DNA from 2 places in the Simplicispira sp. 125 genome. Region 1 is predicted to be linked to the other one. Evidence: riboswitches for the same ligand, from Rfam matches in the RefSeq annotation. Region 1 holds a riboswitch; the other holds the start of a gene.

Region 1 (4,771 bases):
GCAGAAAAATATTCTGCAAATATGCGCGAATGGCCCGATTTCAGCAAATTCATCTTCGCCCCACGGCGCATACTTCTTACATCAAGGCGCTCTTACCGGAGTGCACGAACTGACAAGGCCCCGGCTGGTTATCGCCAGCACGGGGCCCTTGGCATTTCGGGGCCGGGCGCGCAGCCAAGAACCCTGCGCCTTGCAGACAGGTTTCTGCAAGTTAATAAGCACGCTTACCGCATAAACCCCGATGCCCGCCGCGATGCTGCAGCACCATAATTTGCGAGAAGCAGGAGCGCATTCGCCCCTCTGACCCCAAGCGATCGCCCACCATCCACAGGAGACACCATGCAACTGACCAAACTCGTCGTCGGCCTGAGCCTTGCGCTCGGCTTTGTGGCCGCCGCTGCCGCGCAGACCACCATGCGCATCAGTATCTCGACCGCGCAGAACTCGCACCAGGGTGTCGCCATCGACGTCTTTGCCAAGGAAGTGGAAAAACGCACCGGCGGTCGCTACAAGGTACAGACCTTCTACAACGGCGCCCTGGGCGGCGAGCGCGAGTCGATCGAGGCGGTGCAGTTGGGCACGCAGGAGCTGGCTTTCAGCTCCACCGGCCCGGTGCCCAACTTCGTGCCGGAGGCCAAAATCCTCGACGTGCCCTTCCTGTTCCGCGACAAGGCGCACGCACGCGCCGTGCTTGACGGCCCCATCGGCCAGGAAATGCTGACCAAGTTCGACGCCAAGGGCTTCAAGGCGCTGGCCTGGGCGGAAAACGGTTTCCGCCACATGACCAACAGCAAGCGTGATGTGAACACGCCCGAAGACCTCAAGGGCCTGAAGATGCGCACCATGGAGAACCCGGTGCACATCGCCGCCTACAAGGGTTTTGGCATCATCACCACCCCCATGGCCTTCCCGGAAGTGTTCACCGCGCTGCAGCAGGGCACGGTCGATGGGCAAGAGAACCCACTGCCGGTCATCATCTCGGCCAAGTTCGACCAGGTACAAAAGCACCTCACGCTGACCGGGCACGTGTATTCGCCCTGCATCTTCCTGATGAACAAGGCGTCATTCGACAAGCTCTCGGCGGCCGACAAGCAGGCCTTCCTCGATGCAGCCAAGGAAGGCACGAAAGCGAACCGCGCGCGCGTGGACGAGGACGATTCCAAGGGCGTGGCCGATCTGCGCGCCAAGGGCATGACCGTGATCGACAACATCGACAAAGCCAAGTTTGTCGCTGCACTGGCGCCCGTGAACGCCGAGTTTGAAAAGCAGTTCGGCAAGGCCAACCTGGACAAAATCCGCAACTACAAGTGATTTAGCTACATTTATTGTAGCAATTAGCGCCCGTATCTATTAAGATAACGGGCGTTTTCATTTGAAATCACGACACCGACTGCGAACCTGGCGACTGCGCCCCATGAAAACCGCCTTCCTGACCTTTGAGCGCTGGACCAGTGCCCTTTCCCTGTGGTGTGCCTGCGCCATGCTGGTCCTGGCGGCTGCGCTGGGCATGTTCCAGATCATCATGCGCTTCGTGCTGGAGCAGCCGGCCGAGTGGACCGAGGTACTGATCCGCTTCAGCCTGATCTGGATGGTGTTTCTGGCCATCCCCACGGCCTTCCGCCAAGGAGCCATGGTGAGTGTGGATGTGCTTTACCGCTGGAGCCCGCCGCGCCTGCGCCGTGTGCTCGATGGTGTGGTGGCGCTGGCAGCGCTCATGCTCATTGCCATCATCGTGTGGTGGGGCTGGGACTACGCATTGCGCGGCCGCGTGCAGACCATGGCGGGCCTGGAGTCGCTGTCGATGTTCTGGGCCTATGTGGCACTCCCGGTGGGTGGCGTATTCAGCGCCCTGGGCATTGTGGGCAACCTGATCGACCCGCGCCGCATGGAATTGGAGACCGCGCAATGAGCGTTGTCATGATCTCCACCATGGTGCTGTGCTTTGCGCTCACCATCTCCGTTGCGGTGTCGATTGGACTGGCATCCATCCTCGGCATCCAGGCGTCCAACGCCCACATGCTCATCTCCGTCAAGGAGATGTTTGGCGCCATCAACAAGTTTCCGTTGGCGGCCATTCCGTTTTTCATCCTGGCCGGTAACCTGATGGAAGCAGGCGGCATCTCACGCCGACTGGTCGAGTTTGCCAAAAGCCTGGTCGGCGGTGTGCAAGGCGGCTTGCCCATGACCTGCGTGCTCACGTGCATGATTTTTGCCGCCGTTTCGGGCTCGTCGGTGGCCACCACCTTTGCCATTGGAGCCATCCTGATCCCGGCGCTCATCAAGCACGGCTACCCGACCAGCTATGCCGCCGCCCTGCAGGCCACCAGCGCCGAGCTGGGCGTGATCATCCCGCCGTCGATTCCGCTCATCCTGTACGGCGTGAGCGCCGAGGTGTCGATCGGCGAGCTGTTCATCGCCGGTTTTGGCCCAGGCCTCTTGATCAGCGGCGCGCTGATGCTGTTCGTCTGGGCGTATTGCAAGTGGAAGGGCTGGGGCAAGAACGATGGCGAAGGCCGCATGCCGCTGGGCCGCGCCACGCTGCAGGCGGGCTGGGCACTCTTCATGCCCGTCATCATCCTGGGCGGCATCTACGGCGGCGTTTTCACGCCCACCGAGGCCTCGGCCGTGGCGGTGTTCTATGCGCTGGTGGTGGGGGTGTTGATTTACCGGGAAATCGGCATCAAAAGCCTGGCGGCCGTGCTGCGGCGTTCGGTCATTTCGTCTTCGGTGATCATGTTCATCATCGCCAACGCGGGCCTGTTTGCCTTTCTCATCACCCGCGCGGGCGTCCCCGACGCCATTGGTCATTGGCTCGAAGCGGTGCTGCAGTCACCTGCGCTGTTTCTGCTGGGCGTGAACGCGGCGCTGTTCTTCATCGGCATGTTTATCGAGACCAGCGCAGCCATCATTGTGCTGGCGCCCATCCTGGCGCCCGTGGCCCAGCATTTTGGTGTGGACCCGGTGCATTTCGGCCTGATCATGGTGGTGAACCTGGCGCTGGGCATGGTTACGCCGCCCTTTGGCGTGAACCTGTTTGCTGCATGCACCGTGGCACGCATCTCGCTGGACCGCATCGTCGGGAGCCTGCTGCCGTTCGTGCTGGTGATCCTGGGCTGCCTGCTGCTCATCACGTACTTTCCGTCGATTTCGCTGAGTTTGCGCGATATCGTCTATGCAAAATAGGTAGAATTCGCCCGGTCAGGAGAGAGCGCCCCGCACTTCACCACGAAGCACGAGCGGCGCCGCCGAAGGCGCAGGCCCCCGCCGAACGCTCAGGCAAAAGGACTGACAAACGCCCGCAACGATGCCGGCGTACCCTAGCTGGAGAGAGATGTCCGCGCCCCAGGTGCAGGCCATCCACCGAAGGAGCAAACCGCACGGCCAGCCAGGGCGTTGCGGCGAATCTCTCAGGTAAAGCGGACAGCAGGCAAATCCCGCAGCCCCATGGGCTGTGGCCCCTATTTGCCCCGGAGTCCGCCATGTCTGCCACCGCCCCCCTGCTCACCACGCCGCTCAACGCACTGCACATCGAACTGGGCGCCCGCATGGTGCCGTTTGCCGGTTATTCCATGCCCGTGCAATACCCCGCAGGCCTGATGGCCGAGCATCTGCACACCCGCCAGGCCGCGGGCCTGTTCGATGTGTCGCACATGGGCCAGCTGCACCTGGTGGGGCGCGATGCCGCTGCCGCATTCGAGACCCTGATGCCGGTGGACGTGATCGACCTGCCCGTGGGCAAACAGCGCTACGGCCTGCTGCTCAATGACGAGGGCGGCATCATCGACGACCTGATGTTCTTCAACAAAGGCAATGGCGAGATCTTCGTCATCGTCAACGGCGCCTGCAAGGTGGGCGACATTGCCCACCTCCAGGAACGCATCGGCATGCGCTGCCAGGTGGTCCCCATGCCCGACCACGCCCTGCTCGCCCTGCAAGGCCCGCAGGCCGCCACGGCATTGGCCCGCCTGGCACCCGGCGTGGAGCAACTGGTGTTCATGACGGGGGGCAACTTCACCATTGCAGGCTGCACCTGCTTTGTCACCCGCAGCGGCTACACCGGCGAGGACGGCTTTGAAATCTCCGTGCCCGCCACGCAGGCTGAAACCCTGGCCCGCGCCCTGCTGGCGCAACCCGAGGTCAAGCCCATTGGCCTGGGCGCACGCAACTCGCTGCGCCTGGAGGCGGGGCTGTGCCTGTATGGCAACGACATGGACACCACCACCACCCCCGTGGAAGCAGGCTTGAACTGGGCCATACAAAAAGTGCGGCGCACCGGCGGCGCACGCGCCGGGGGCTTCCCGGGTGCCGACAAGGTGCTGGCGCAACTGGACAACCCCGCCAGCCTCACGCGCAAGCGCGTCGGCCTGGTCGCTACTGAGCGCGTGCCAGTGCGCGAGCCCGCCGTACTGGAAAACATGGACGGCCAGGAGATCGGCCAGGTGACCAGTGGGCTGCTGAGTCCTTCGCTCAATCAACCCATAGCCATCGCTTACGTCGGCCCGGACTACACCGCGACAGGAACCGAGATTTTTGCCATGGTGCGCGGCAAGCCCGTGCCCATGAAGGTCAGCACCACACCTTTCGTTCCCACACGCTATTACCGCGGCTGACCACCAGGTCATTCCGTTTTTCAATCAATCGAATACGCGAAGCCGACAAAGTCATCGTTTGATTTAGAAATGGAATAAGCAGCGGCTACATTCCCCTTTCCATCATCTTTCCAGGAGACATCCCATGACCGTCAAATTTTCCAAAGACCACGAGTGGATCA
Region 2 (4,771 bases), 1.6 Mb from region 1:
ATGGAACGCATGCAGCGCGTGGCCCAGGACTTTGCCCAACAACACCTGGCCGACCAGAAATTGCCTGAGCACGAACGTGAGGGCTACACGCTTTTGCTGGCGCTGCGCAGTTGGGAGTTCGAGGCCTTTGCCCAGATGCGGCGTTGAGACAGCGTCAACGTCGACGAGCAGCCCAAAACGCTCTATTTTTGATAGCTGATTGCGCTTTACCAGCAAGCGCTAGCCACCAAAATCGCCCAAAATACAGCCATCTCAGGGCAAAGACACCCATCCGTCCTCTACCAGGAGCCTTGCGTGACATCCATCACGGTCAGGCGCATTGGTGCAGGCCGCCGAAACATTTGCTCACACGCCTTCGCCAAACGACTACACGGGCTTGACGAAGAGCACCACACAATGCCTTTCATTGGTTCCTTTCGGGACCATTTCAAAGGAGTATTCCCATGGCACGCATCGCCCTCGCCGCCGCAAGCATCGCCCTGCTGTCACTGTGCGCCCTGGCGCCCACCGCGCAGGCGGCCACCTCGGCCACCATCGTCATCCAGACAGCCCCACCCCCCGTGCACTACGAGGCCGCGCCCCGGGCTCGGCGCGGCATGGTCTGGGTACCGGGCCACTGGGAATGGCGCCACGACCGCTACCGCTGGATCGACGGCTACTGGCTCAAAGCCCGCCCTGGTTACCGTTACAACGCCCCCCAGTGGCGCGAGCGCGGTGGGCGTTGGTATATGGAGCCCGGCCGCTGGGACCGTGACGGTGACGGCATTCCCAACCGCTACGACCGGACACCTGACGGTCGCCAGCCCCATTACAACGCCCCCCCGCACCGGCCCCCACACAGCCGCGGCGCCCCACCCCACCGCCGTGACAGCGACGGCGATGGCGTTTCCAACCGGCACGACCGCCAACCCAACAATCCGTACCGCCAATAAAACCCTGCGCGTGCGAGGCGCTTGGGCCTCTCCATAAGCAACTGTTGTATGGCATAAGGCCCTGCGCACCCCACGCAGGGCCCCGGGCGCGCCTAGAATCGCGCACTGCAGGAGAGCTTGGCGGCACCGTCCGCTGCACCGAAGGCGCAAACTCCCATACACGCTCAGGTTCCGTACTGCACCTTTCATCACAGCCGTCTGGAGAGCCGCCACCACCGTGGCGCACCGAAGGAGCAAACCCCACGCCATGCTGGCAGGGGGTGAATCTCTCAGGTCACAAGGACAGGGGGAGCGGCAGCTTGGCGGACACGTCGGCTGCATGCTATTCATTTAATAGCAGCTACCGCTTATCCATCAAGCGCTGGAACCCTGAAAGGCTCCAAAAATGCGCGTGATCGTTCTCGGCGCCGGCTTGCTCGGTGTCACTTCGGCTTATTACCTCCAACAACGCGGCCACGATGTGACCGTCATCGACCGCCAGGCCACGCCCGGCGCCGAAACCAGCTTCGCCAACGGCGGGCAAATTTCGGTCAGCCATGCCGAGCCCTGGGCCAACCCGAGCGCGCCGCTCAAGGTGCTGCAGTGGCTGGGCCAGGAAGACGCTCCCCTGCTGTTTCGCGTGCGCGCCGATATGCGCCAATGGCTGTGGGGCCTGCAATTTTTGCGCGAATGCACGCCAGCACGCACGCGCCACAACATCCAGCAGATCGTGCGCCTGGGCACTTACAGCCGCGCAGCCCTGCAACAGCTGCGCCGCGACACCGGCATCCAGTACGACCAGCGCACCCAGGGAATCCTGCATTTCTATACCAACCAGAAAGAATTTGACGGCGCACTCGGCCCGGCCGAGCAAATGCGCCAACTAGGCTGCGAGCGCCAGGTGATCAGCGCCGACGAGGCCGTGCGCATCGAACCCGCCCTGGCCCACATTCGCCCGCAGCTGGCGGGCGCCACCTTTACCGCCGAAGATGAATCGGGCGACGCCAACCTGTTCGTGCGCGAACTGGCCGCACTATGTGCACAAGCCGGAGTGCAGTTCCGCCTGGGTGAGCACATTACCGCGCTGCGTGCGGCGGGAGATGCAATCGACCACGTGGAAGTCACCAACGCCGAGGGCCGTTTTGAGCGGGTGCGCGGCGACGCCTTTGTGCTGGCCATGGGCTCGTACAGCCCATTGCTGGCGCAACCGCTGGGCGTGTCGTTGCCGATTTACCCGGCCAAGGGCTATTCGGTGACCATGCCGGTGAAAGACGCTGCCATGGCCCACCAGGTCAGCCTGACGGACGATGAATTCAAACTCGTCTTCTCGCGCTACACCAGCGAGCAGGGCGACCGCCTGCGCATTGCAGGCACGGCCGAACTCAATGGCTACGGCCGCGACCTGAACGCAGCCCGCTGCGAGGCCATCGTGCGGCGTGTGGAGCAGCTTTTTCCCGGGGCAGGCGATGCCACCCAGGCGCAGTTCTGGACGGGCTTGCGCCCGGCCACGCCGAGCAATGTGCCGTTGATCGGCCGCACCAAGCTGGGCAACCTGTTCCTCAACACCGGGCACGGCACGCTGGGCTGGACGCATTCCTGCGGCTCGGGCAAGGCACTGGCCGACATCGTCAGCGGCCAGGTGCCAGAAGTCGACTTTGCCTTTGCTGGCATGAAAGACCAGCGCCAGCCCCGCCTGCAGCCAGCCACCTGAGCGCGTTCTCATTCTGCTTCCAAATCATTCGTGTCTAGAAGGCTGTCGGACTTGGAGCGTCGAAAGCGAGAATCGGTCCCAGCGAGGACAGTTTTTACTGGATTTGCAGCCGACGATTTCCAAGTCCGACAGCCTCCTGGGCGCGAAGCCGCAGACAGTGCTGTAGCACGGCAAGGCGAAGCAACATCGACACGGATGGTTTAGAAATGGAATCAGGCGACCGTAAGCACCGCCGCAGGGCGGTGCGTGCGCAGGAACTGCTCGCACTCCTGTGCAGGCAAGGGCCTGCTGTAAAAATAGCCCTGGATTTCATCGCAGCCCCGCGCACGCAGGGCATCGAGCTGCTCCTGCGTTTCCACCCCTTCGGCAATCGTGCGCAGCCCCAGGCTGCTGGCCATGCCGATGATGGCGTAGACGATGGCACGGTCCTCCGCATTCACCGTAATGTCCTGCACAAAGGACTTGTCGATCTTGAGCTTACAAACCTGGAAGCGCTTGAGGTAGCTGAGTGACGAATAACCGGTGCCAAAGTCGTCGATCGACATGCGCACACCCCGAGCCCGCAGGTCCGCCATGATGGCAATGGCCCGTTCGGGGTCGTTGCTGGCCACGCCCTCGGTCAACTCCAGCTCCAGGCAATCGGGCAGCACGCCCTCCTCGGCCAGGATGCGGCTCACCAGGCCCGGCAGGTTGGGGTGGCGGAACTGCACCGCCGACACGTTCACTGCCATCGTGATCTGCTGCAGCCCGCTGGCCTGCCAACGGGCCAGTTGCTGCACGGCGGTGCGCAGCACCCACTCACCAATCGGCAAGATGAGCCCGCTTTTTTCGGCAATGGGAATGAACTCTGCTGGCGAGACCATGCCCAATTCCGGGTGCTGCCAGCGCAGCAAGGCTTCTACGCCCACGACGCGCCCATCCTGAAGGCAACATTGCGGCTGATAATGCAGCGCCAGTTGCTCACGCTCCAGCGCGCGGCGCAGTGCGCCTTCCAGCAGCAAGGTGCGCGCAGCCTGCGTATGCATGTCGGAGGAATAGAAACGGTAGGCGTTGCGCCCGTCGAGCTTGGCGCGGTACATCGCCGCATCGGCGTATTGCGCCAGCGTGTCCAGGTCATGGCCATCCTCCGGAAACATGGCAATGCCAATCGATGGGGTCACCATCAATTCATGCTCACGCACCTGCAGGGGCTCCGCAATCGATTCAATCAGCTTGCGCGCCAGGTGTGCGGCGCCATCGGCATCCGTACCCGGCAGCACCAACACGAACTCGTCGCCACCCATGCGCGCGACGGTGTCCTGCTCGCGCACCTGCTGGCGCATCCGCCGCGATACCGCGATCAGCAATTCGTCGCCAATGCCATGCCCGAGCGAATCGTTGATGTTCTTGAAATGATCGAGATCCAGGAACATCAGCGCCATCGGCTCATCGCTGCGCTGGGCCAGGCACAGGTCATGGGCAAAACGATCCCGCAGCATGGCGCGGTTGGGCAGACCCGTCAGCAAGTCAAAGTGCGCCATCCAGCGGATACGCTGCTCGTCTGCCTTGCGCTGGCTCACATCCGAAAAAATGGCGATGAAATGGCTGGCATCGCCCTCGGCGTTGCCGATGCGGCTCATGGTCAGCCACTGCGGATACACCTCGCCGTTCTTGCGCTTGTTCCAGATCTCCCCCTGCCACAGTCCCTCGGTCTGTACGGCGCGCCAAAGGGCTGCATAGAACGCGGCGTCGTGGCGCCCCGACGCCAGAAGCCGGGGGTTGCGGCCCCGCACATCGTCAAAAGTGAACCCGGTAATGGTCGTGAAGGCCGGGTTAACCAGCAGGATCTTCTGGTGTGCATCGGTCACCATGATGCCGTCGTGGCTGTTCTGGAACACCTCGGACGCCAGGCGCCCTTGTGATTCGAACGACTTGCGCTGGATGGCGCTCCCCATGAAGTGGCTCACCCGCTCCACCAGCGTGGTGTCGTGGTGGTCCAGCGCGTTTTTGCGGCGGCTGAAAGTGTCCAGCACGCCAACGACCGTGCGCGAATCCGTCAGGATGGGCACCGAGGTGCAATCCATCCAGCGCTCCTGGTGGGCCATGGACAGGACCAGTGAACGCAGGGGGGTATTGTCCAGCAGCGGGGCAATGCCTTGCGCCCCACTGA

The links. Region 1 has a riboswitch for glycine ahead of gcvT (glycine cleavage system aminomethyltransferase GcvT). Riboswitches for the same ligand answer to the same signal wherever they lie in the genome.
Region 2: it holds a riboswitch for glycine, as region 1 does, so the genes downstream of both, C8D04_RS11450 (D-amino acid dehydrogenase) here and gcvT (glycine cleavage system aminomethyltransferase GcvT) in region 1, are expected to answer to the same signal.

The regions. Positions count from the first base shown of each region.
Region 1 covers NZ_QEKM01000001.1:826,223-830,993, reverse strand. Annotated here, with positions in the region: gene C8D04_RS03845 (TRAP transporter substrate-binding protein) at 340-1,311, shown strand; gene C8D04_RS03840 (TRAP transporter small permease) at 1,415-1,909, shown strand; gene C8D04_RS03835 (TRAP transporter large permease) at 1,906-3,183, shown strand; glycine riboswitch at 3,190-3,294, shown strand; glycine riboswitch at 3,312-3,433, shown strand; gene gcvT (glycine cleavage system aminomethyltransferase GcvT) at 3,480-4,610, shown strand; gene gcvH (glycine cleavage system protein GcvH) at 4,735-4,771, shown strand, end outside.
Region 2 covers NZ_QEKM01000001.1:2,442,153-2,446,923, forward strand. Annotated here, with positions in the region: gene C8D04_RS11440 (helix-turn-helix transcriptional regulator) at 1-147, shown strand, start outside; gene C8D04_RS11445 (YXWGXW repeat-containing protein) at 444-932, shown strand; glycine riboswitch at 1,121-1,228, shown strand; gene C8D04_RS11450 (D-amino acid dehydrogenase) at 1,318-2,622, shown strand; gene C8D04_RS11455 (EAL domain-containing protein) at 2,835-4,771, opposite strand, start outside.